Regions from separate parts of the Sphingomonas sp. PSPC2-2 genome, predicted to be linked through region 2. Evidence: predicted binding sites of a transcription regulator. Region 2 holds the regulator's gene; the other holds the start of a gene.
The links. Region 2 encodes LexA, which represses DNA repair genes until DNA is damaged. Its sites were predicted from a motif close to GTTCCNCNCTTGTTCT; they were not measured.
Positions count from the first base shown of each region.

Region 1 (4,421 bases), on a different contig from region 2:
ACGATGCTGCTGACCTTGCTGATCACCTCCAAGGGGATCGCCGGCGTGCCGCGCGCCAGCCTGGTGGTGATCGCGGCGACCTTGCCCGTGTTCCACATCCCCGAGGCCGGCCTGCTGCTGATCCTCGCCGTCGACCATTTCCTCGACATGGGGCGCTCGGCCACCAACGTCGTCGGCAATGCCATCGCCGCCAGCGTCATCGCCAAATGGGAGGGGACGCTGGAAGCGCCCGAGCCTCCCGAGATCGGCCTGAACGAACTGCCGCGCGCCGATCACGCATAGCGCCGGTTAATCTTAAGCAGGACCGCCCAAAAGCCGTTCGGGCTGAGCCTGTCGAAGCCCTTCTTCCCCGCGCGCTCACCGCGCTGGGATAGGAGCCCTTCGACAAGCTCAGGGCGAACGGGGTCCGATCCGCTTTAAAGACGCCCGTCACGCATAGGCATAGGGTCCACCCTTGGCGAGCGCCGCCTGATAGGCCGGGCGCGCGTGGATCTTGTCGAGCCACGCGATCGTCGCCGGGCGCGAGGCATCGAGGCCCGCGCGGCTGCGCGCGGCCTCCAGCGGGAAGCTCATCATGATGTCGGCACCCGTGATCGTGTCGCCCGCAAACCATGGACGGCTCGACAGCTCGGCTTCGACATAATCGAGATGGACGTCGATCATCGGTTGGATACGCTTGGCGGCGGTCTTGCCCAGCAGCGGAATGCGGTTGACGACCAGCAGCACGAGCAGCGGCGGCATCATCGACCCTTCGGCATAATGCAGGAACTGGCGATAGCGCAGCACACCATCGCGGTGCGCGGGGGGCCCCAACCGACCATCGCCGCGCTCGACCAGATACTCGACAATCGCGCCCGTTTCGACGATCACATCCCCCAGCTCGGTATCCTCGAGCACCGGCGATTTGCCAAGCGGGTGGATTCGCTTGAGTTCGGGCGGAGCCAGCATCGTCTGCTTGTTCCGCTCATAGCGCTTGATTTCATAGGGGAGCCCGAGTTCCTCGAGCATCCACAGAATCCGCTGCGAGCGCGAGTTTTCGAGATGGTGGACGATCAAGGTCATGAGGACTCTCCGGGTCGGCTTGTTGCCCGCATCCTAGCAGCGATGCGGCACACAAGTCACACGCTACCTTGCGGTGCCCGACGCCGGGGGTCGCCACTCTGCACTCCGGCCATCCCGCCGCCGCAATATGAAAGGCCCGCCATCGCTGGCGGGCCTTCCCGGTCTCTGCGACGGCACCGAGAGCGCTCGATACCGCCATCGTGGTGGGACGCAGCCGTGCACTGCCGCCATCCCCTGCTCCGGCCCGCCGCAGCAGACCGGGGCGAAACTCACATCTCGTCGTCACCTTCATCGGGTTCCGCACCCGCCATCATTTCCTCGGCGACCTTGTCGGTCCGTGCGCGAATCGCCTTTTCCAGACGATCGGACATTTCGACATTTTCCTTGAGGAAGGTCTTGGCGTTCTCACGCCCCTGCCCGATGCGGACGCTGTCATAGCTGAACCACGCGCCCGATTTCTCGACCAGCCCAGCCTTGACGCCCAGATCCAGAATCTCGCCAATCTTGGACACGCCCTGCCCGTACATGATGTCGAATTCGACTTGCTTGAAGGGCGGCGCGACCTTGTTCTTGACGACCTTCACGCGTGTGGTGTTGCCGATGATCTCGTCGCGATCCTTGATCTGGCCGGTGCGACGAATGTCGAGGCGCACCGAGGCGTAGAATTTCAGCGCATTGCCGCCGGTCGTCGTCTCGGGGTTGCCGTACATCACGCCGATCTTCATGCGCAGCTGGTTGATGAAAATCACCATGCAGCGCGAGCGGCTGATCGAGCCCGTCAGTTTGCGCAGCGATTGCGACATCAGTCGCGCCTGCAAACCGACATGGCTGTCGCCCATTTCGCCTTCGATTTCCGCGCGCGGCACCAAGGCTGCGACCGAATCGACCACCAGCACGTCGATCGCGTTGGAGCGCACCAGCGTATCGACGATTTCGAGCGCCTGCTCGCCCGTGTCGGGCTGCGACACGATCAGCTCGTCGATATTGACGCCGAGCTTCTTGGCATAAACCGGGTCGAGCGCATGTTCGGCATCGACGAACGCCGCGGTGCCGCCGCCCTTTTGCGCCTCTGCGATGACATGAAGCGCCAGCGTGGTCTTGCCCGAGCTTTCCGGCCCGTAAATCTCGATCACGCGCCCACGCGGCAAGCCGCCGACGCCGAGCGCGATATCGAGCCCGAGCGAGCCGGTCGAGATCACCTCGACCTGCATCGTCTGTTTCGAGCCCAGCTTCATCGCCGAGCCCTTGCCAAAGGCGCGGTCGATTTGTGCGAGCGCCGCTTCCAGCGCCTTGGCGCGTTCTGCGGTGGCTTTGTCTGCTTGCTTGTCTGAGGCTGCCATTTTGCTGTCGATGACCTTCAACGATACCGCCATTGGTAGCCTCCTGCGCTAGACCGAACGCCGGGTGCGTTCAATGCGTGATGCACCGTGTATCGCGTTTGTTCTTATGGAACAAGAGTAGAACGACAACCTCTTTAAAAAAACCGGCAGGATCACGGCATTCCGCTGCCGCCCGCTGCGCCATAGACTTGTCCGGTGGCGTAGCTGCCGCCACTTTCGGCCAGCAGAACGTAGATCCCGGCAAGCTCGCCCGGTTGCCCCGGGCGACCGAGCGGCGTCTGACCACCAAACTGCTCGAGCTTTTCCATCGTCGCGCCGCCAGACACCTGCAGCGGGGTCCAGATCGGCCCCGGTGCGACGCCGTTCACGCGGATTCCCCGCGACGCCAGTTGTTTGGCTAGGCTGCGAACATAATTGGTGGTTGCTGCCTTGGTTTGCGCGTAATCATACAGATCTTCTGACGGATCGGTTGCCTGCTCCGACGTCGTCCCGATGATCGACGATCCCGGTGCCAGATGCGGCAGCGCCGCCTTGATGAGCCAGAACGGCGCGTAGATATTGGTCTTCATCGTCCGGTCGAATTCCTCGGTGGAAATGTCGAGGATCGAACCGTGGGTTTGTTGTCGGGCGGCATTGCTGACCAGAATGTCGAGCCCACCAAGCGTATCGACTGCGGTCTGGACCAGGGTGGCGCAGAAATCCTCGCTGCACAAATCCCCGGGGATGGCGACTCCGACTCGGCCCGAAGCGCGGATCAGATCGATCACGTCCCGGGCATCCGCCTCCTCTTCCGGCAGATAGTTGATGGCAACGTCGGCTCCTTCGCGCGCGTAAGCGATGGCGGCCGCCCGTCCCATCCCGGAGTCGCCACCGGTAATCAAAGCCTTGCGACCGGCCAGACGACCGGAGCCACGATAGGTCGATTCACCGTGATCGGGCCGGGGCCGCATGTCGCGCGCAAGGCCCGGCCAAGGCTGGCTCTGGCGTTCGAACGGCGGTTTGGGACCAACCTTTTGCGGGTTTGTCAAAGCGGATGGCGAAATGTCTGAGCTGGAAAGTGCCACGATCGGTCTCCGTGCCGGGATTGTGGCAGGAGAAACGGCAGAGCGCCGCGATGGGTCCGCATCAGGCCGGCTTTGTTGGGTTGATCGTGATCAGCCCCCCATCAGCCGCCTGATTAGCCCAATGCCGCCAATGCCTTGGAAACCCCATCCATCGTGAAAGGTTTGGCCAGAGTCGGACGATCGCGATACTCTTCCCCGACGCTATCATGCGACCCGCCGGTCGCGAAAACGAACGGAATGCCCTTCTCCGCGAGCACCGCCGCGATCGGGAAGCTCTTCTCCCCGCCGCGCAAATTGACGTCCAGGATGGCAGCGTCGATGCCACCCGCTTCAATCAACGCCAGCGCGGCCACAACGCTATCCGCCGTGCCGCCATGACGCTTTCCCAAGACATCGAGAAAATCCTCGATCATCATCGCAATCAAGGGTTCGTCCTCGACGATCAAAATGGTCTGTGGCCCGCTCATAATAGGCCCTTAGCCGGGCATGCCGGAATGCGCCAAATCATTTCGCACCCAATACCGCCCGCACCGCTTCAGCAAGCTGTTGTACCGAAAACGGTTTTGCCAGAAAGGCGACGTTGTCGAGATCGATCGACTTGCGAATCGTCTCCTCGGCATAGCCCGACATGAACACGATCGGCAGATCGGGATAGCGCGCGCGCGCTTGCCGCACCATGGTCGGTCCATCCATCAACGGCATCATCACGTCCGATATGAGCAGATCGGGCTTTGGGCCGGATGCCAACAGTTCGAGCGCAGCCTCCCCATGTTCGGCGCACAGCACGGTATAGCCCTGCCGTGTCAGCGCCCGTTCGGCAACGGCCCGCACCATGTCCTCGTCTTCGACCAGCAGGATCGTGCCTGTGCCCCAGAGATCGACCGGCTTCTCGCGCGGCAAAATCCGTGCGGGTGGCGCTTCCGCCAAGGCACCGACGGTGTGGACCGGCAAGTAG
Region 1 is NZ_JAFCWU010000001.1:108,089-112,509, forward strand. It holds gene ACP7BY_RS00520 (dicarboxylate/amino acid:cation symporter) at 1-282, shown strand, start outside; gene ACP7BY_RS00525 (glutathione S-transferase family protein) at 430-1,062, opposite strand; gene recA (recombinase RecA) at 1,332-2,435, opposite strand; gene ACP7BY_RS00535 (SDR family oxidoreductase) at 2,555-3,469, opposite strand; gene ACP7BY_RS00540 (response regulator) at 3,580-3,933, opposite strand; gene ACP7BY_RS00545 (response regulator) at 3,971-4,421, opposite strand, start outside.
Region 1: recA (recombinase RecA) is a predicted target of LexA. The motif match lies at 2,511-2,526, and genes of this name have one in related genera.

Region 2 (4,421 bases):
GCTGGCGCTTGCCGCTGATTGCAGCGGGAGCGGGGGCGCTCGCGGCGATCGGCTATACGCTGCTGACCGGGGCCGAAGTGCCGACGATCCGGTCCTGCGTCGCGGCCTTATTCGTGCTGATCGCGCTGGCGCTGGGGCGCGAGGCGCTGACGCTGCGGCTGGTTGCAGCGGGCGCGGTGGTGGTGTTGCTGCTCTATCCCGAGGCGCTGGCGGGGCCGAGCTTCCAGCTGTCCTTCGCCGCGGTCGCCTCGATCATCGCGCTCAACGAGCACCCCGCGGTCCGCGGCTGGTTCGGCCCGCGCGAGCAATCTCGGCTGGCAAAGCTGGCGCGCGAGCTCGCTTCGTTGTTGCTGACGGGCCTTGTCGTGGAACTGGCGCTGCTGCCGATCTCGCTGTTCCACTTTCAGAAAGCCGGGGTGTACGGCGCGGTCGCCAATATCGTGGCGATTCCGCTCACCACCTTCGTGACGATGCCGCTGGAGGCGCTGGCATTGCTCTTTGATTGCATCGGCGCGGGGGCACCGTTCTGGTGGGCGACGGCGCGCTCGCTCGATCTACTGCTGTGGATCGCGCACACCACCGCCGCCATTCCCGGATCGGTCGCGCCGCTGCCCGCCATGCCCGGTGCTGCTTACGCCCTGATGGTGGTGGGTGGCCTGTGGCTGGCGTTATGGCGCACGCGCTGGCGGCGGTTGGGGCTGCTGCCGCTCGCGGTCGGCGCGGTATGGGCGCTGCTGACGCCCGCGCCAGACGTGCTGGTGACGGGCGACGGCCGCCACGTCGCGATCCGCACAGCACGCGGCGATCTGGCGCTGCTGCGCGACCGTACCGGCGATTACACCGCCGACATGCTGGCGGAGAATGGCGGGATTGAGGACCTACCGGTGCTGATGTCCGAACAGCCCGAAGCGCGCTGCAGCCGCGACCTGTGCCTGATGACGCGCCGCGCCGGCGGCCGCGACTGGCGCATCCTCGCGACGCGCAGCGCCTATCTCGTCCCCGCGCCCGATCTGATGGCGGCGTGCGCAGAGGCCGACATCGTCATCAGCGAACGCCGCCTGCCGCGCCGCTGCGCACCGCGCTGGCTACGGCTCGACCGGGCGACGCTGGCCCGCAGCGGGGGAGTGGCGATCGCGCTTGGCACGGCGTCGGTTCGCACGGTGCGCCATGCGGGCGACCGGCATCCGTGGGTGACGATGCCGGTATTGCCGGGGGTACGGCACGGACGCTTTGGTGGGAGTGGGAGAAGGGATCAAGCGATGGCCGGGCGTCGATGACGGGCTTCTCGGTTGCGCGAAGGCGGAGCGCCCGTCGGACGGCAGCATATCTGAAACACCGACCGGTATAGAATTGGCCCGACATCATCCTCCCCGCCCGGCGCGGCCAAATTTTGGTGGGAAGCGGTCGTTCAAACTGCGGCTCACTATGAACTTAACTATGGCGTTCTGCGATGATCCACCCAGAGATAACGGTCGGGATTATCAGCAAAAAGGGCCAGTCGTCCGCACCGTCTACATCGGCGGCTCGCAGCGCCCACTGCCCCACAAAAACCCCGCCAACCCCGATAAAGACGAGTCCACAAATTAATAAGAGGCCCGTCAGATTACAGGGCATGTAGCTCCATAGAACCTTTTTAAACCAAATCTCGCGCTTCAAGTCGTGTTTCCCACCGGACTTGCCCATAGTAGAATGCTTGAAGATGGCTATCTACGCAATTGGCGGAAAGCAGATGGCTTTTTAACGTGCCTGCCCCCTTTCTCTCCTTAGACAAGATTGCTTCTGCGGCGTCTCACTGCGACGGATTGAAGAAGAAATAGTGTTCGATCAGCTTCCCGTCTTTCTCACGGGCAACATCGACACCGGTCACCGTGATTTCACCGGGCGGGCCACCCTTCCACCGCGCCGTTGCGACGCCGTGATGGCCGAGGCCAGGCCCATCGATTTCGAAGCGGAAACCGGGCGGCATATCGGCAAGAACACCTGCCACCACCTCGGATATGGCTTTATGGCCGCTGACTGCGCGGGCCGGCTCGAATATTGTTGCATACGCGTGGTAGATCTCGTCGATTGCAGCGAGCCGGACGACGTCGTCACGCTCGTTCCAGACGCGTTGGATGCTCGCGTGCAACAGATCGACTTCTGGCGCTTCCGACACAATTTCCTCCCGCGTTAATCCGGTTGGCTGTTCATAACATCCCTGGGACGAGACTGTTCAGCCTGTTCAAGCCCTTCCAAAGGAAGGAGAGCTATCGAGCCGCTGATCAGGATCTTGAGCGGTGACCATCGGGCGAAACCCGTCAGAGCTCCCCCTCAATCGTACCGCCGCAAAATCCCCGCCAGCTTGCCCTGCACGCGCACTTGCGCCGGTGCATAACGCTGCGGGTCATACGCCCGGTTGGCGGGGTCGAGCCGGATCATCGCGCCTTCGCGGCGGAAGAATTTGAGGGTGGCTTCGCTTTCCTCGATCAGCGCCACGACGATTTCGCCGTCGCGCGCAACCTCCTGGCGCTTGATCAGTGCATAATCGCCGTCGAGGATCCCGGCCTCGACCATCGAATCCCCGGCGACTTCCAGCGCATAATGCTCGCCATTGCCGAGCAGGGCGGCGGGGACGGCAAGCATCGAGGCGCCTTCGAACGCTTCGATCGGCACACCGGCGGCGATGCGGCCGTGCAGCGGGATCTCGATCACGTCATTGGCGGGCTCCGGCATCGCGCGGAGATTGGCGGCGGGCGCAGCAGTGGTTTTGGTCGGTGTGTTGGTGCCACGCTCGGGCATTTTCAGCACTTCGAGCGCGCGCGCTCGATTGGGCAGGCGGCGGATGAACTGACGTTCCTCGAGCGCGCTGATCAGGCGGTGGACGCCCGATTTGGATTTGAGGTCGAGCGCTTCCTTCATTTCCTCGAACGACGGCGACACCCCGGTCTCATCAAGCCGGTCGTTGATGAAGCAGATCAGCTCATGCTGCTTGCGCGTTAGCATCGCTCGGGCCCTTTCGTCGGAACAGACAACGAACCTATACGGAACGAAAAATCACGCGTCAAGCGCGCGCTTTACGGGAGCGCGAGGATTTCCACCGAGTCGCCGGGCTCGGCGGCTGGCGTATGCGGTGCACGGGCAATCAGGCAATCGGCCTCGGCGAGCGTCCGCAACAACGACGAGTCCTGGCGCTGCGCGACATACACCCGCCCGTCGCGCGTCTCCGCTCGCAGATAATCCTGCCGCACGCCGTTGGCGGGCAACGCCGAACCGAGGATCGCCGTGCGCAAAACCGGCATCGCATCGCGCGCGCCGCTCAGATGCGCGATCAGCGGGCGCAGGAACACCGTCGCGGTGACGAAGGCCGACACCGGGTTGCCGGGCAGGCCCAGCACCGTAGTCCCGCGCAAACGCCCTGCCAGCATGGGCTTGCCGGGCCGCAGCGCGATCCGCCAGAAATCGATCCTCCCGCCTGCCGCCTCCAGTGCGGGACGGATCAGGTCATGGTCGCCGACCGAGGCACCGCCGGTGGTGACGAGAATGTCGGCTTCCACCGCCGCAAAGGCGGCGGCGATGGCATCGAGCCGGTCGGGCAGGATGCCGAGCCGAAGGACGTCGACAGGCAAATCACCAAGCAACGTCGCCAGCATCACGCTGTTGGATTCGGGCAGCGCATCGGGTGGCCCGCTGGCACCCGGCGCAACCAGTTCGTCCCCGCTCGCCACGACCGCGACGCGCAGCCGCCGCGCGACCGTCAATTCGGCGTGTCCGGCGATCGCCGCCAGTGCGACGCGCGCTGCTGTCAGCCGCTCGCCCTTCGCGATGAGCACCTCACCGCTGGCGAAATCGAGCCCCCTGCGGCGGATATTGCCGCCGCGCACCGGGCCATCGCCGGACAGAGTAAGGCTGTCGCCCTCGCGCGCGGCCTCTTCCTGAACGAGCACGCTATCGGCCCCCGGCGGCACGGCGGCACCGGTAAAGATGCGCACCGCTTCGTGCGCGCCGCACGTCCCGGTAAAGGGGCGTCCGGCGGCGCTTTCGCCGATCACGCGCAGCGGCCCCGGCAAATCGTCGAACCGCACCGCAAAGCCGTCCATCGCCGAGAGATCGGCATAGGGCTGGGTCCGCAAGGCGTAGACCTCGCTTGCCAGCCAGCGTCCGGCGGCCGCGGCCAGTGGAAGCGTTTCGCTCGGTACTGCGGCACCAAGCGCGAACAGGCGCGCTTGCGCATCGGACACGGAGATCAGAGGAGAGGCCATCGTCATGCTTTCCGGTAAGGCTGGCGGGTATCAGCGGGTCGTCGCGGGTGGGGCAATCCGCTCGATCGTCAGCCGGGTGATCGTACCGCCAGTCGGCGTTGCCGCGACATCGAACCGTCCCCCCAATTGCCGCGCCAGGGTGCTGGCGATGGTCAGGCCGAGGCTGGTCGTGCGGGTCATGTC
Region 2 is NZ_JAFCWU010000002.1:353,998-358,418, forward strand. It holds gene ACP7BY_RS05880 (ComEC/Rec2 family competence protein) at 1-1,277, shown strand, start outside; gene ACP7BY_RS05885 (nuclear transport factor 2 family protein) at 1,790-2,155, opposite strand; gene lexA (transcriptional repressor LexA) at 2,311-2,982, opposite strand; gene ACP7BY_RS05895 (molybdopterin molybdotransferase MoeA) at 3,054-4,238, opposite strand; gene ACP7BY_RS05900 (sensor histidine kinase) at 4,269-4,421, opposite strand, start outside.